3 regions of the Aureimonas sp. OT7 genome follow, and region 1 is predicted to be linked to each of the others. Evidence: predicted binding sites of a transcription regulator. Region 1 holds the regulator's gene; each other region holds the start of a gene.
The links. The regulator HrcA, encoded in region 1, represses chaperone genes, less so after heat shock. The targets are predictions, from matches to a motif close to GTTAGCACTCNCNNNNNGNGAGTGCTAAC.

Region 1 (2,189 bases):
TCCATGTCGGCCGCGGCGCGCAGGACCCGGTCCTTCAGTTCGGCGTTCTCGGTCTCCAGCGCGGCCAGCCTCTCCGCGTCGGCGGCTGCCGCGCCCCCGCCCCAGCCGGGCGCGGCGGTATCGTCGGCAGCGCCAGCGGTCTCGGTCTTCTGTTCCACGCCCTCGTCGTGGCGCGTACCGTTTTCGCTGTTCGTCATCGTGTCAGGCTCTCCTTTGCGTGCCGCCGTCCGTGCGGCGGAACAGATCGATCCCGCCGCATATCGAATGCGGCCAACCCAAAATCAAGATCACGGGCGGCCGGCGGAGCCGCCCAGAAGCCGCGAAACCAGCCGCGCCGTATAGTCGACCATGGGCACGATGCGCCGGTAGTTGAGGCGCGTCGGCCCGATAACGCCGACGGCGCCGATGACGCGCTCCGCTCCGTCGCGATACGGCGCGATGACGAGCGAGGAGCCGGACATGGAGAAAAGCTTGTTCTCCGATCCGATGAAGATGCGCACCCCATCGCCGGCTTCCGCAAGGTCGACCAGCTCCATGATGGAGCTCTTGGTCTCCAGATCGTTGAACAGATGGCGCAGGCGCTCCAGGTCGGCCGCCGCCGAAACGTTCTCGATCAAGTTGGCCCGGCCCCGCACGATCAGGCGGCTAGGCTGGTCGGCGCTGGCGCCGGACCAGACCGCAATGCCTGCATCCACCATCTCCTGGGAGAGCTTGTCCAACTCGCTGGCCGTCTGGCGCCTGAGGTCGCCCAGCCGCTCATGCGCCTCGCTCAACGTCCGTCCGACCACGTTGGCGTTGAGGAAATTGGCGGCTTCGACCAGCTGGGACGACGTCACGCCGGGTGGCAGATCGACGACGCGGTTCTCGACATCGCCATTCTCGCCCACCAGAACGGCCAGCGCGCGCTTGGGGTCGAGCCGGATGAAATCCACATGCTTGAGCCGCAGGTCGTTCTTGCCTGCCATGACCAGCCCTGCCCCGCGCGACAGCCCGGACAGGAGCTGGCTCGCCTCCGTCAGCAGCGTATCGACGGAGCGCGTGTCGCCCAGAGAGCGCACGTGCTCTTCGATCCGGGTGCGCTCGGCATCCGGCATGTCGCCGACCTCAAGGAAGGCGTCGACGAAGAAGCGCAGGCCAAGCTCGGTCGGCACGCGGCCCGCACTGACATGCGGTGCATAGATCAGGCCGAGCGCCTCCAGATCGCTCATGACGTTACGCACCGAGGCCGGCGACAGGCTCTGCGTCAGAAGACGCGAAATATTGCGCGAGCCCACCGGCTCGCCATTGTCGAGATAGGAATCGACGAGCAGCCGGAAGATATCGCGCGAGCGATCGTCGAGCGTCGCGCCGACGCCCGTTCCCAATGGATCGTTGCTGGAGGTGGTCCTGTACTTCATGGCTCTACCATCAACATATGCGCCCGCTGCCGCTTCCGTCCAGCGTCGAAAGATTCTACATCACGGCGAAGAATGAACAGACCACGCAAGACGATACAGGACACAAGCCTTATGCGGCCATCCAAGCGCGCGGCGCACGAACTGCGCAACGTCACACTCGAACGCGGCGTTTCCCGCCATGCCGAAGGCTCGTGCCTCGTCCGCTTCGGCGACACGCATGTCCTGTGCACGGCCAGCCTCGAGGAGCGCGTGCCCGGCTGGCTGAAGAATACCGGCAAGGGCTGGGTGACGGCGGAATACGGCATGCTGCCGCGCGCCACCGGAGACAGGATGCGCCGCGAAGCCGCATCGGGCAAGCAATCCGGCCGCACGCAGGAGATCCAGCGCCTGATCGGCCGGTCGCTGCGTGCGATCGTCGACCTCCAGGCGCTGGGCGAGCGCCAGATCACGGTGGACTGCGACGTCATCCAGGCCGATGGCGGCACCCGCACCGCCGCCATCACCGGGGCGTTCGTCGCGCTGTCCGATTGCCTGACCTGGATGGAACAGCGCGGCATGGTCAAGCGCGCCGCGGTCCTGAAGGATCATGTCGCCGCCATTTCCTGCGGCATCCACAACGGCCAGCCGGTGATAGACCTGGACTATCTGGAGGATTCATCCGCCGGAACGGACGCCAATTTCGTCATGACGGGCCGTGGCGGCATCGTGGAGATCCAGGGGACGGCCGAGGGCGAGCCGTTCAGCGAAGATGAGTTGAAGGCCCTTTTGGCCCTTGCCAAGGCCGGCATCGCC
Region 2 (2,189 bases), 310 kb from region 1:
CTTTGCCTTGGGAAGCATTGGCATCATTGGCGGCAAACTTGATCTGGTTGCCGAAGGTGCTTTCAGGCTTTGGCGGGGCCTTCTCCTGTTTCGGCTTTCTGATCTCGCGATTGCTTCGTTTCTGGCCTTTAGCCATGTCCGAACGTCCTTTCGATGAGGGTTGCGCCATTACCGGATTGCGACATGTCGACCGGCTCGAGGCTGTCCTGCGTCGTCACTCGCTCATGGCGTTCGTCGTCGTTGCGGATGCGATATTGCAGTGAATCTCCCCGTGCCGGCAGTCTGCCGGTTATGCGGTAGATATCGGCGGGTAATGCCGGCCTCACGAAACCGCCCTTGAGCCGGACAGCCTGTCCGATCGCGAAGAGATGAGCAGGAGCCTCGTGGCGGGCGGGACGGTTCGTGCGCCGGATTGGGTTGGTTGATATCATGGCTGTTGGTGATCCTTTTCGAGGGCGGCGTCGAGATCGGCGGGATCTATCGGCGCCATCTGATACGTGTGGCCATCAATGCCGATGGCGGGCAGGTGGATGAAGGCGCCTACACGTCTCCAGGCAAGGCGGGAGGATCCCTCCAGCAGTTCCTCATCCTGGTCCACGCGATAGTCGCCGGCAGGCTGCGCAGCGTCGAAGCCGGACAGCATGAAGGGTGCGGAGAACCGGACGATTTTCTGCGTGGTGCGCGTTGTCATGGGTCGATACCTCCGCAGGAGCACGCAAACGCGCCTCCTGCATCATTCCCATTCGAACCGGAACGAACTTCCGTGCTGCCAGTACATCCGTGGTCAGCGGCGCGTTCATTCCAAGGTTCGAACAGAGCGATATGCGCGCCAGGTCGGCGCGTGATGCATTCGCTATCGAGAATTCGGTGGTGAATGGCGGGTCTCTGACACCGCAAAAAGCCAAGTCGGCCAAATCAACGAGTTTTATATATGGGCTGTCCCCACCCGGTAAACAAGGAGCGGGTCGCTATTATTTATCTAGAATTGAATAAATGGCTCTTCCATAAAAATAAAAATCCTTAAAAAGGCAGGAAATACGTATTGAAAACAACAAACATCGCATTGGTAGAAGTGATATAAATTTTCGCAATTCCACCTTTTCAACGAAATACGTTTAGCACTCCTATCATTCGAGTGCCAAAGTCGCTATCTATCCGAGGTGGTCGCCCTATGCGCCGGCCTCAGAAAGAACCCCATGAAATTCCGGCCCCTCCACGACCGCGTCGTCATCCGACGGGCGGAAGGCGATCTCAAATCCAAAGGCGGGATCATCATTCCCGATACCGCGAAGGAAAAGCCGCAGGAAGGCGAGGTGATCGCCGTCGGCCCGGGTTCGCGCGACGAAGCCGGCAAGCTGGTTCCACTCGACGTCAAGGCGGGCGACCTCATCCTGTTCGGCAAATGGTCCGGCACCGAGGTCAAGCTCGACGGCGAGGATCTCCTGATCATGAAGGAATCCGACATCATGGGCATCGTCGAGAAGACAACGGCGGCCGCCAGCAAAGCCGCCTGACCGGCCGATACCTGATAATCAAGCCCGAACTGGACGAACATCATGTCTGCCAAGGAAATCAAATTCGCCGGCGAAGCCCGCGACCGCATGCTGCGCGGCGTCGAACTGCTGAACAACGCCGTCAAGGTGACGCTCGGGCCAAAGGGACGCAACGTCGTCATCGACAAGGCCTATGGCGCGCCGCGCATCACCAAGGACGGCGTCACCGTCGCCAGGGAGATCGAACTCGAAGACAAGTTCGAGAACATGGGCGCGCAGATGGTGCGCGAGGTGGCCTCCAAGACCAACGACCTCGCCGGCGACGGAACCACGACGGCGACGGTGCTCGCGGCCTCCATCCTGCGCGAGGGCGCCAAGCTGGTCGCCGCCGGGATGAACCCGATGGACCTGAAGCGCGGCATCGACATTGGCGTCGCGGCCGTCGTCAAGGAAATCCAGGCGCGGGCCAGGAAGGTCAAGTCGTCGGCTGAGATCGCGCAGGTCGGCACGATCGCCGCCAATGGCGATGGCACCATCGGCGGGATGATTGCGAGTGCGATGGACAAGGTCGGCAACGAGGGTGTGATCACCGTCGAGGAAGCCAGGACCGCCGAAACCGAGCTCGACGTGGTCGAAGGCATGCAGTTCGATCGCGGCTACCTCTCTCCATACTTCGTCACCAACGCCGAAAAGATG
Region 3 (2,189 bases), 1.5 Mb from region 1:
GAGCTTCTTCTCGTGGATGAGGATGTACGGCTTGTCGAGCTCGGCGACCATCTTCTCGGCGTTGGTCACGAAGTAGGGGGACAGGTAGCCGCGGTCGAACTGCATGCCTTCGACGGTCTCGAGCTCGAACTCGAGCGCCTTCGACTCTTCGACGGTGATGACACCCTCGTTGCCGACCTTCTGCATCGCCTCGGCGATCTTCTCGCCGACGACCTTGTCGCCATTGGCGGAAATCGTGCCGACCTGGGCGACTTCAGCCGAGGTGGAGATCTTCTTGGAACGGGACTTCAGGTCTTCGACGGCGGCCGCGACGGCCATGTCGATGCCGCGCTTCAGGTCCATCGGGTTGATGCCGGCGGCAACCGCCTTGGCGCCTTCCTTGACGATGGACTGCGCGAGGACCGTGGCGGTCGTCGTGCCGTCACCGGCCTTGTCGTTGGTCTTGGAGGCCACTTCGCGGACGAGCTGGGCGCCGAGGTTCTCGAACTTGTCTTCGAGCTCGATCTCCTTGGCCACCGACACGCCGTCCTTGGTGATGCGCGGAGCGCCGAAGGACTTCTCGATGACGACGTTGCGGCCCTTGGGGCCGAGCGTCACCTTGACTGCGTTGGCGAGAATGTCGACGCCGCGCAGAAGCTTGTCGCGCGCATCGCCGGAGAACTTTACTTCTTTGGCTGCCATTGTCTCTCTCTCCTCGGCGCGCCTTCAAGGCCGCGCCGTTTCAGATTGTCGGGGAAATGCGATGCCGGAAGGGTCAGCCGACGATCCCGAGGATGTCGGATTCCTTCATGATGAGCAGGTCTTCGCCGCCGATCTTGATCTCGGTGCCCGACCACTTGCCGAACAGGACCCGGTCGCCGGCCTTGACGTCCAGCGCAACGACCTTGCCCGCTTCGTCGCGCGCGCCGGCGCCAACGGCGATGACTTCGCCTTCCTGCGGCTTTTCCTTGGCCGAGTCGGGGATGATGATGCCACCGGCGGTCTTGTTCTCGGACTCCACGCGGCGCACGACGACGCGGTCATGCAGAGGACGGAAGTTCACGTTAGCCATATCGTCGAACCTTCACTTGAATGGGGCGGGCCGAAACCCTTCGGCATTCCGGCCCGGATGAATTGGCACTCACCGATGGAGAGTGCTAACAGCCACGAGATAGGTGTGACGCGGCGCGATTGTCAAGGAATGGCTGCGGGCGCGACCCAAGAATTTTTTGCGGCGGTCCGTGCTGCGCTGCCGCGAGATCGGCCCGGGGGGCTCGCGCCGAGGTTGACGCGACGGGATGGGAAACGTAGGCCATCACCGATTACCCATCGACCGGCATATAGGCATGCCGGCATTGCAGGAACAGGATGCGGAATGGATTCGGGACCGATGATCCCCAGGAGAATCGACCGGCTTTCGACGATCGCCGGTTCCTACGATGTCATCTTCTGCGACGTGTGGGGTGTCGTCCACGATGGCGAGGTGAAGTCGCCGCAGGCGGAGGCCGCCCTTCTGGATGCCAGGCGCGCCGGCTGCCGTGTCGTGCTGCTGACGAATTCGCCGAGACCGGGCGAGGGGGTGCGCGCGCAGCTCGATGCGCTGCACGTCACGCGGGATGCCTACGATGCGATCGTCACCTCGGGCGATGCCACGCGGGCGCTGATCGACGAGGGGCCGGACACCATCTTCCATATCGGCGCCCAGCGGGACCTCGACCTTTATGCCGGCCTTGACGTGCGGCTGGTGCCGGAGGCCGAGGCCAAGGCCGTCGTGGTGACGGGGTTGTTCGACGACGAGGCGGAGACCCCGGCCGACTACGCCGACATGCTGGCGCGCCTTGCCGCACGCAATCTGCCGATGATCTGCGCCAACCCCGACATCGTCGTGCATCGCGGCCCGCGCCTGATCTATTGCGCCGGCGCACTTGCCGCCGAGTACGAGAAGCTCGGCGGAACCGTGCACCTGGCCGGCAAGCCGCATCGCCCGATCTACGATGTCGCGGCCCGCGCGGCTGAACTGGCGGGCGGGCGTCTTCTGTGCATCGGAGACGGTCTCTATACCGATATTCGCGGCGCGAACGCCTATGGCGCCGACGCGCTCCTGGTGGAGAAGGGTATCCATGAGCAGGATCTGGCGCCCTTCCACGCCGATATGCCGGCCCTGGCGGAAGAGCTGACGCGGCGGCGCCTGCAGGCGCGCTACGTGACGG

Region 2: a site for HrcA is predicted at 1,115-1,143, ahead of IGS74_RS01120 (co-chaperone GroES). Genes of this name have one in related genera too.
Region 3: a site for HrcA is predicted at 1,113-1,141, ahead of groES (co-chaperone GroES). Genes of this name have one in related genera too.

What each region holds. Positions count from the first base shown of each region.
Region 1 is NZ_CP062167.1:4,074,683-4,076,871, forward strand. Features, by position in the region: gene grpE (nucleotide exchange factor GrpE) at 1-197, opposite strand, end outside; gene hrcA (heat-inducible transcriptional repressor HrcA) at 288-1,397, opposite strand; gene rph (ribonuclease PH) at 1,509-2,189, shown strand, end outside.
Region 2 is NZ_CP062167.1:205,521-207,709, forward strand. Features, by position in the region: gene IGS74_RS01105 (hypothetical protein) at 1-136, opposite strand, end outside; gene IGS74_RS01110 (hypothetical protein) at 129-431, opposite strand; gene IGS74_RS01115 (hypothetical protein) at 428-691, opposite strand; gene IGS74_RS01120 (co-chaperone GroES) at 1,197-1,514, shown strand; gene groL (chaperonin GroEL) at 1,557-2,189, shown strand, end outside.
Region 3 is NZ_CP062167.1:1,387,069-1,389,257, forward strand. Features, by position in the region: gene groL (chaperonin GroEL) at 1-681, opposite strand, end outside; gene groES (co-chaperone GroES) at 755-1,051, opposite strand; gene IGS74_RS06735 (TIGR01459 family HAD-type hydrolase) at 1,370-2,189, shown strand, end outside.